Companilactobacillus allii: one gene and its partner. The protein of the gene in region 1 interacts with the protein of each later gene in a pairwise test. Links are inferred from orthologs where the notes say so. Each region holds a gene or a part of one and is shown on either strand. Other genes may lie near its edges.

Evidence for each region.
Region 2: the proteins of lpdA (region 1) and pcrA interact in binary tests that used the Escherichia coli proteins (3 or more experiments, as listed by UniProt). The link is inferred for Companilactobacillus allii from one-to-one orthologs.

Annotation. Positions count from the first base shown.
Region 1 is NZ_CP019323.1:2,201,501-2,206,573, forward strand. Bases 2,168-5,073 are described here. They hold lpdA (dihydrolipoyl dehydrogenase), read right to left. Parts: upstream 4,382-5,073; coding sequence 2,954-4,381; downstream 2,168-2,953. Other genes in these bases: BTM29_RS10885 (inositol monophosphatase family protein), read right to left, coding at 2,168-2,589; BTM29_RS10890 (UPF0223 family protein), read right to left, coding at 2,564-2,866; BTM29_RS10900 (2-oxo acid dehydrogenase subunit E2), read right to left, coding at 4,384-5,073. Also shown: translational GTPase TypA, read right to left, coding at 1-1,735; more of BTM29_RS10885, read right to left, coding at 1,807-2,167. UniProt on the Escherichia coli protein: Lipoamide dehydrogenase is a component of the glycine cleavage system as well as of the alpha-ketoacid dehydrogenase complexes.
Region 2 is NZ_CP019323.1:1,219,436-1,222,392, forward strand. It holds pcrA (DNA helicase PcrA), read left to right. Parts: upstream 1-344; coding sequence 345-2,570; downstream 2,571-2,957. Other genes in the region: purB (adenylosuccinate lyase), read left to right, coding at 1-164; ligA (NAD-dependent DNA ligase LigA), read left to right, coding at 2,596-2,957. UniProt on the Escherichia coli protein: A helicase with DNA-dependent ATPase activity. Unwinds DNA duplexes with 3'-5' polarity. Translocates on single-stranded DNA with 3'-5' polarity. Initiates unwinding more efficiently from a nicked substrate than double-stranded DNA.

The DNA.
Region 1 (5,073 bases):
TTAAGAACTCAATTGATTGTTCTAGTGACATTTCCTTAGGAGTCTTGATTGCAGCAGCATGATCTTTACCAGCGGCACGTGTATTAGTAAGGTTCTTACCCTTTGTAACAGTAACAGCGATATCTTGATCACGATTACTCTCACCAACGATCATTCCCTCATATACTTCAACTGGAGCACCAATGAATAATTTTCCACGGTCTTCAACTGATTGTAAACTATATGTTGTTGATGAACCTCTATTGATTGAAACCAAAGCACCAGTTCTTCTACCTGGTTCCCAATTCTTAACAACAGGTTTGTATTCTGAGAATGTATGGTTCATAATACCATAACCACCTGTCATTGATAAGAACTCTGTTGAGTAACCAATCAAACCACGTGAAGGTGCTGAGAAGATCAATCTAGTTTGACCATTTCCAGTACTTTCCATGTTTGTCATGTCACCTTTTCTTTGTGACATAGAATCAATAACTGAACCAACATATTGGTCAGGTGTATCAATTGTTACTTCCTCATAAGGTTCTGAGTTAACACCGTCGATATTCTTGTAGATAACTTCTGGACGTGAAAGTTGTAACTCAAATCCTTCACGACGCATTTCTTCAACAAGAATTGATAAATGAAGTTCACCACGTCCAGAAACTAACCAAGAACCAGCTTGATCAGTATTCTCAACTTTTAGTGAAACATCTGTATGAAGTTGTTTTCTTAAACGTTCTTCAATCTTTCTAGCAGTAACTTCTGTACCTTCACGGCCAGCAAATGGTGAATCGTTTTGTAAGAATGTCATTTGTAGTGTTGGTTCATCGATACGTAGTAATGGAAGTGCTTCTTCATGGTCAACCGGTGTAACTGTCTCACCAACATAGATATCTTCCATACCTGAAACGGCGATCAAATCTCCAGCTTTAGCTTCTTCAACTGGTACACGATCAAGACCTAAGAAACCAAATATCTTAGTTACTCGGAAGTTCTTAGTTGAACCATCAAGCTTCATAACCGTAACGTTATCACCGATCTTGATTGTTCCACGGAATATACGTCCAATACCGATACGACCAACGTAGTCATTATAATCAAGTAAAGCAACTTGGAATTGTAATGGTTCGTCTGAATTATCAATAGGAGCTGGAATTGTCTTAAGAATAGTATCAAACAATGGATCCATAGTATGTTCTTGCTTTGCAGGATCTGAGTCATAGCTTGATGTACCATTGATTGCTGAAGCATAGATAACTGGGAAGTCCAATTGTGAATCATCAGCACCCAATTCGATAAATAGTTCAAGAACTTCATCAACAACTTCTTCAGGTCTAGCACCTGGTCTATCAATCTTGTTGATAACAACGATTGGTGTAAGGTGTTGTTCCAAAGCTTTCTTCAAAACAAAACGTGTTTGTGGCATTGTTCCTTCATAAGCATCAACAACTAATAAAACACCATCAACCATCTTCATGATACGTTCAACTTCACCACCGAAGTCAGCGTGTCCTGGTGTATCCAAAATATTAATTTTCTTGCCATCATAATCAACAGCAGTATTTTTTGAAAGAATTGTGATACCACGTTCTTTTTCAATTGCGTTAGTATCCATAGCACGATCTTGAATTTGGTAATGTTCGCCAAGTGTATCCGATTGTTTTAGCATTTCATTAACTAAGGTAGTCTTACCGTGGTCAACGTGGGCGATAATGGCAATGTTTCTAATATCTTCTCTTCTTTTTTCAGTCAAAGTATTTCTTCCTTCCATAAACGACAATAATAATCATTTGCAATAAAAAAACTGTGATTGTAATTCACAGTTCAGTCACAATTTTTAACCGTCTTAAGCACTTCAGAAACTACTTTCTGTGTGCCAGCTATTACGACTTGTGATTTTAGCATATTTACAGGGGTATCGTCAACACTTGTGACCTGTAAACCTGCACCTTCACACAATACTCGTCCAGCCGCTAAATCCCACGGAGCCAAATATGACATGTACATTACTTCTTTTCCTAACAATAAATGTTCAAAGATAATTCCCGCACTACCGTACACTCTAAGGCCACTACTGTTCTTTACGATTTCTTTAGTATTGAGCCAATCACTGAGTACCATTCGCGCACTAATATCGATCAAACCTTCACGTAAGGATTTATTTTGAGGATTAGGCAATTTTTTATCATTACAATAAATTCCCAATTCTGGTCCTCCATGAAAAACTCTTTTTTGCATAACGTCAATAATTCCACCAACAAAAGGTTTGCCATCTAAATAAACACCGATCATCGAGGCGAAATCATCACCACGTTTAACAAAATTCATTGTTCCATCAATGGGATCGACAAAAAATACTAGTCCATCCATATTTTTAACATCGTCACCAAATCCCTCTTCACTGACAATAGTAGAATTTGGATATCCCTCTTTAATCATAGAAACAATAAACTTCTCAGTCGATTTGTCAAAATTAGTTACTAAATCATTCCGATCACGTTTAGTATCAACCAATTTATCCTTTGTTGTATCAATAATCAGGCTGTTACCAACCTCTTCTAAAATATTTACAACGAATTTATCAATTGTTTTGGCTGTTATTTCCATTATAGATCCTGACTTTCCTACTACCTGAAGTTTTCTGGCACTGTTTAAATACTTGGTAAATTGAATATCCAGATTCAAACTCAAAATCTTTATCCAATTGTTTCTGATCCATTTTCATTGGGACAACTTGCTGAAATAATCGATACTTCTGTAAGAAATCATCGCGTTTAATCCCATGTTCATACGCAGTCTCAACTGCTCTATACAAATCGATAACTTTAACAATTTCATCTTGTGTCCATTTTGGATTTAACGGGTAACTATAATTCTCCTGCATTTGTATGATCTTCCTTTCAAGATTTTATCCACTATAACTAATATAACAAAAAAAGCGATGCAAATGCATCGCCAAGTATTATTTCTGTTAAATATGTGTTGGATAACCAATTAAAATATCTGCAGCTTCTTGAATTGGCTCACCTAGTGTTGGATGTGGGTGAATAGTCAATGCAATATCTTCTGCATTCAATTGACAATTTACAGCAACACTTAATTCAGAGATCAAGTCACTTGCTCCAGGTCCAACGATTTGACCACCTAATAATGTCCCAGTCTCTTTATCAGCAATTAGTTTAACGAATCCTTCAGCAGCATCCAAACTAACAGCACGAGCATTACCAGCAAATGGGAATTTAGCAACATTTACTTCAATTCCCTTATCCTTAGCTTCTGTTTGAGTAATTCCAACTGTAGCTAATTCTGGATCTGTAAAGCAGACTGCAGGAACACCAATATAGTCGTTCTCAGTGTTCTTATCTGAGATAGCACCAGCTACAGTCTTTGCCTCAAAGAATGCCTTATGAGCCAAAGCTGGGCCTGCTACGATGTCACCAATAGCCCAAATGTTATCAACAGATGTACGTCCTTGTTTGTCTACTTCAACTAAACCTTTATCTGTCAATTTAACGTTTGTTAATTCTAGACCAAAGTTATCAGTATTAGGACGACGACCAACTGTAACCATGCAATAATCTGCATCAATAGTTGTTGGTTTACCATCAATTTCATAAGTCACTTTAACACCATCATCAGATTCTTCACTATTCTTAGCCATGGCATTAGTAATAATTGTTACACCTTTTTTCTCAAGGTTCTTCTTAACAATCGATACCATATCTTTTTCAAAGTTAGGAATAATTTGTGGTGATCCTTCAAGAATAGTTACATGTGCACCCAAATCAGCATATGCTCCTGCTAATTCAGTACCTACATAACCACCACCGATGATTACAAATTCCTTTGGTACTGCAGGAAGGTTCAAACCACCAGTTGAATCAATAACACGTGTACCAAACTTAAATCCTCTGATCTCAATTGGACGACTTCCAGTTGCCAAAATCAGATTCTTGAACTTAATTGTTTGTCCGCCACCATTGTCCATAAATTGACGAGGACCACTTGGCATAACACGTAATTGCTTGTCATTGTCTAGATAAGCTTCACCATTGATAAGCTCCACATGATGCTTTTTAAGAAGCATTTCAACACCACTTGTCATACGAGCAACAACTTTTTCGTCTTTCCAAGCTTGTGTCTTAGCAAAATCAATAACAGCATCACTTGTTGTAATACCATATGTTGCTGAGTCTTTAGCTTGTTGTAATCTATGTCCGGCAGTAATTAGAGCCTTTGAAGGAACACATCCAACATTTAGACATACTCCACCAACAGTATCTGATTTCTCAATAACCGTAACGTTTTGTCCTAATTCTGAAGCTCTAATAGCGGCAACGTAGCCACCAGGGCCTGAACCAATAATAACAGTATCTTTTTCAATAACATTCTCAGCCATAACTAGCCCTCCATTAGTAACATGTCTGGTTCATGCAACAATTTCTTCAATAAATTCAATGCATTTTGTGCTAAAGCACCATCAATCAATCTATGATCATATGACAATGACAATTTCAACATCTTACCTACTTGAATGTTTCCATCTTCGTCAACATATGGTTCATTAGCTATTTTACCAACACCCAAGATTGCAACTTCAGGTTGGTTAATAACTGGTGTAAACCATCCTCCACCGATTGATCCTACGTTACTAATAGTAATTGATCCGCCTGACATGGCTTTACTATTTAATTTATTATCATATGCAGCTTGAGTATTTTCAGTGATTTCTTTGGCAATTTCAAACATTCCCTTAGAATCAGCATTCTTGATATTTGGTACATACAAACCATGTTCTGTATTTGTAGCAATACCAACATTGTAATAATGCTTGTAAACAATTTCATCAGTTGAATTATCAATTGATGCATTGAATTCTGGATATTCTTTCATTACTGCAACTAATGCCTTAACAATATAAGGTAAGAATGTTAATTTAATACCTTTATCAGCAGCCACTGACTTATATTTCTTACGGTTAGCCATTAATACTGAAACTTCAACATCATCAAAACTTGTAACGTGTGGAGCGATGTCTTTACTATTACGCATTGCTTTAGCAATTGCTTTTCTAGTCATACTCATCTTTTC
Region 2 (2,957 bases), 980 kb from region 1 along the record:
AGACAGCTATGGTTTGGGATGAGAAAAAGGATTTCCGTACATTACTAGAAGCCGATAGTCGTGTTACTGATAAACTTTCAAAAGATGATATCGACGATGCATTTGATTATCATTGGCATTTAAAACATGTTGATGATATTTTCAAACGTGTAGGATTAGAATAATAATTTCGTTAAGAGATATTTGCATATGCAGATATCTTTTTTTGCATCTTTTTGAGGTACTCTAAATAGTATTATTGTTATTAAAAATTTGCTACAATGTAAAATAGATGTTTTTTGATAAATGTTGATAGATTAAGGATTTGAGGGATTAAAAAATTGGAAGATGCAATGTTAAAAAGTATGAATACAGAACAACAAGAGGCAGTTATTGCAACACAAGGCCCATTGCTTATCATGGCTGGTGCTGGAAGTGGAAAAACACGTGTATTAACACATCGTGTTGCATATTTGATTGAAAACAAAAACGTAATGCCTTGGCATGTTTTGGCCATCACTTTCACTAATAAAGCTGCCAAAGAGATGAAAGAAAGAATAAGTAAACTACTTGGCGAGTCTGCAAATGATGTCTGGGTCTCAACCTTTCATTCACTTTGTGTACGTATATTAAGACGTGACATTGATAAGATGGGCAAGTCCAGATCATTTACAATCTCAGATCCTTCAGAGCAACGTACTTTGATGAAGCAGATTGTTCAAAGAATGAACTTAGATCCAAAGCAATATGATCCAAGGGCAATTCTTGGGGCAATAAGTAATGCCAAAAATGACTTACTTACGCCAGCAGATTTTGCTCAAAATGCAAAATCTCCATTCGAACAAATCGTCGCTAATTGTTATGATGCATATGCCAAAGAAATGGAAAAGAATCAGGCTATGGATTTTGACGATTTGATTATGCAGACAAATATCTTGTTCGAGCAATGTCCTGATGTATTAGATTATTATCAAACAAAATTTCAGTATATTCACGTCGATGAATATCAGGATACCAATGAAGCTCAATATAAATTGGTTCAACAATTGGGTGCCAAGTATCGTAATGTTTGTGTTGTTGGTGATGCTGATCAGAGTATTTATGGTTGGCGTGGAGCTAATGTGAAGAATATTATGAACTTCGAGAAGGATTATCCTGAAGCGATAACTATTAAGTTGGAACAAAATTATCGTTCAACTAAGACAATTCTTGATGCAGCTAATGAAGTTATAAATAATAACTCTGAAAGAAAACCTAAGAACCTATGGACTGATAATGCAAAGGGTGACGATATTAACTTTTATCGTGGACAAAATGAGTCTGATGAAGCACTGTATGTGGTATCACAAATTAGAGACTTACTATTACAGAATTATAATTATGGTGATTTTGCAATATTGTATCGAACAAATGCTCAATCACGTGCTTTTGAAGAGAAATTCTTACAAGCCAATATTCCATATAAGATCATTGGTGGACACAAGTTCTATGATCGTAAAGAAATCAAAGATATTATGGCTTATTTGAGACTTGTTGCTAACCGCGATGACTCTATGAGTTTTCAGAGAATAATAAATAGTCCTAAACGTGGTATTGGACCAGGTACGATTGAAAAACTGCAAAGATATGCAGATGAACATGGTTGGTCATTACTTGAAGCATCTGAAAATATTGAATTATCATCCCTTCCTGCTAAACCAAGGAAGACCTTTGCTGCATTTGCAAAGTTGATCGATGATCTAGCTAAAGAGGCTAAGACGATTTCAATGACAGACTTGATGGATCATTTACTTGATAAGTCAGATTATGTTGATGAATTGAAACAACAAAACAACCTTGAATCACAAACTAGAATTGAGAATATCGAAGAACTCTTGACTGTTACAACTCAATTCGATCAATCATATGAACCAGATCCTGATATTGATGAAACTAGATTAGATTCATTTTTAACTGAATTATCACTAGTAAGTGATCAAGATGATTTAGAAGAAGATCAACAAGAAGTTACTTTAATGACACTACATGCTGCTAAGGGATTGGAATTTCCAGTTGTCTTCTTAGTAGGTATGGAAGAAGGAATCTTCCCATTAGGTCGTTCATTAATGAAACAAGAGGATCTAGAAGAAGAGCGAAGATTGGCATATGTTGGTATTACTCGTGCCGAAAAGAAATTGTATTTAACAAATGCCTACAGCCGTATGCTTTATGGCCGCCTTCAAACAAATCAAGTATCGCGATTTGTTGAAGAAATCGACGATAAACATATTAATTGGGTCAATAAAAATGCTGGTGGTATTTCGACAAGTACTACAAAGAATGAATCGAGTCTTCCATTTTCAAAACGTCGTCGTGCTTCAGCTTATCATTCAAGTTACAAGGTTGATGAAGCCCAAAAGGCGAGTGGTGCTCAAGGTGCTGAAAATGTCAGTTGGAATATTGGTGACAAGGTCGATCATAAGAAGTGGGGACAAGGAACTGTTGTCAAAGTTAATGGTAAGGGCAAAGATGCTGAGTTAGACGTTGCATTTGATAATGAAGGTATCAAGCGTCTGTTAGCCGAATTCGCTCCTATCAAGAAATCTGAATAATTTGTAAACCTAAGAGGTGAAAAATATGGCAGAAATCACAAAATCACAAGCTAATGAAGAACTAGCATCTCTAAGAAATCAGTTAAATGAATATCGAGATGCGTATTATACTAAGGATGCTCCATTAGTTGAAGATAATGTTTATGATCAACAATATAACCGCTTATTAGAACTAGAACAGCAATTTCCTGAATTGATAATGCCGGACTCTCCATCCCAATTAGTTGGAGATGTAACTTTACCAGACTTTAATAAGGTGACACATGATATTCCTATGCTTTCTATGGGGGATGTTTTCTCTGAAGAAGAGCTAGCTGAATATAATGGAAGAATTGAAAAAAGTGTCGGCGAAGAAATTGATTATAATGTTGAATTAAAAATTGATGG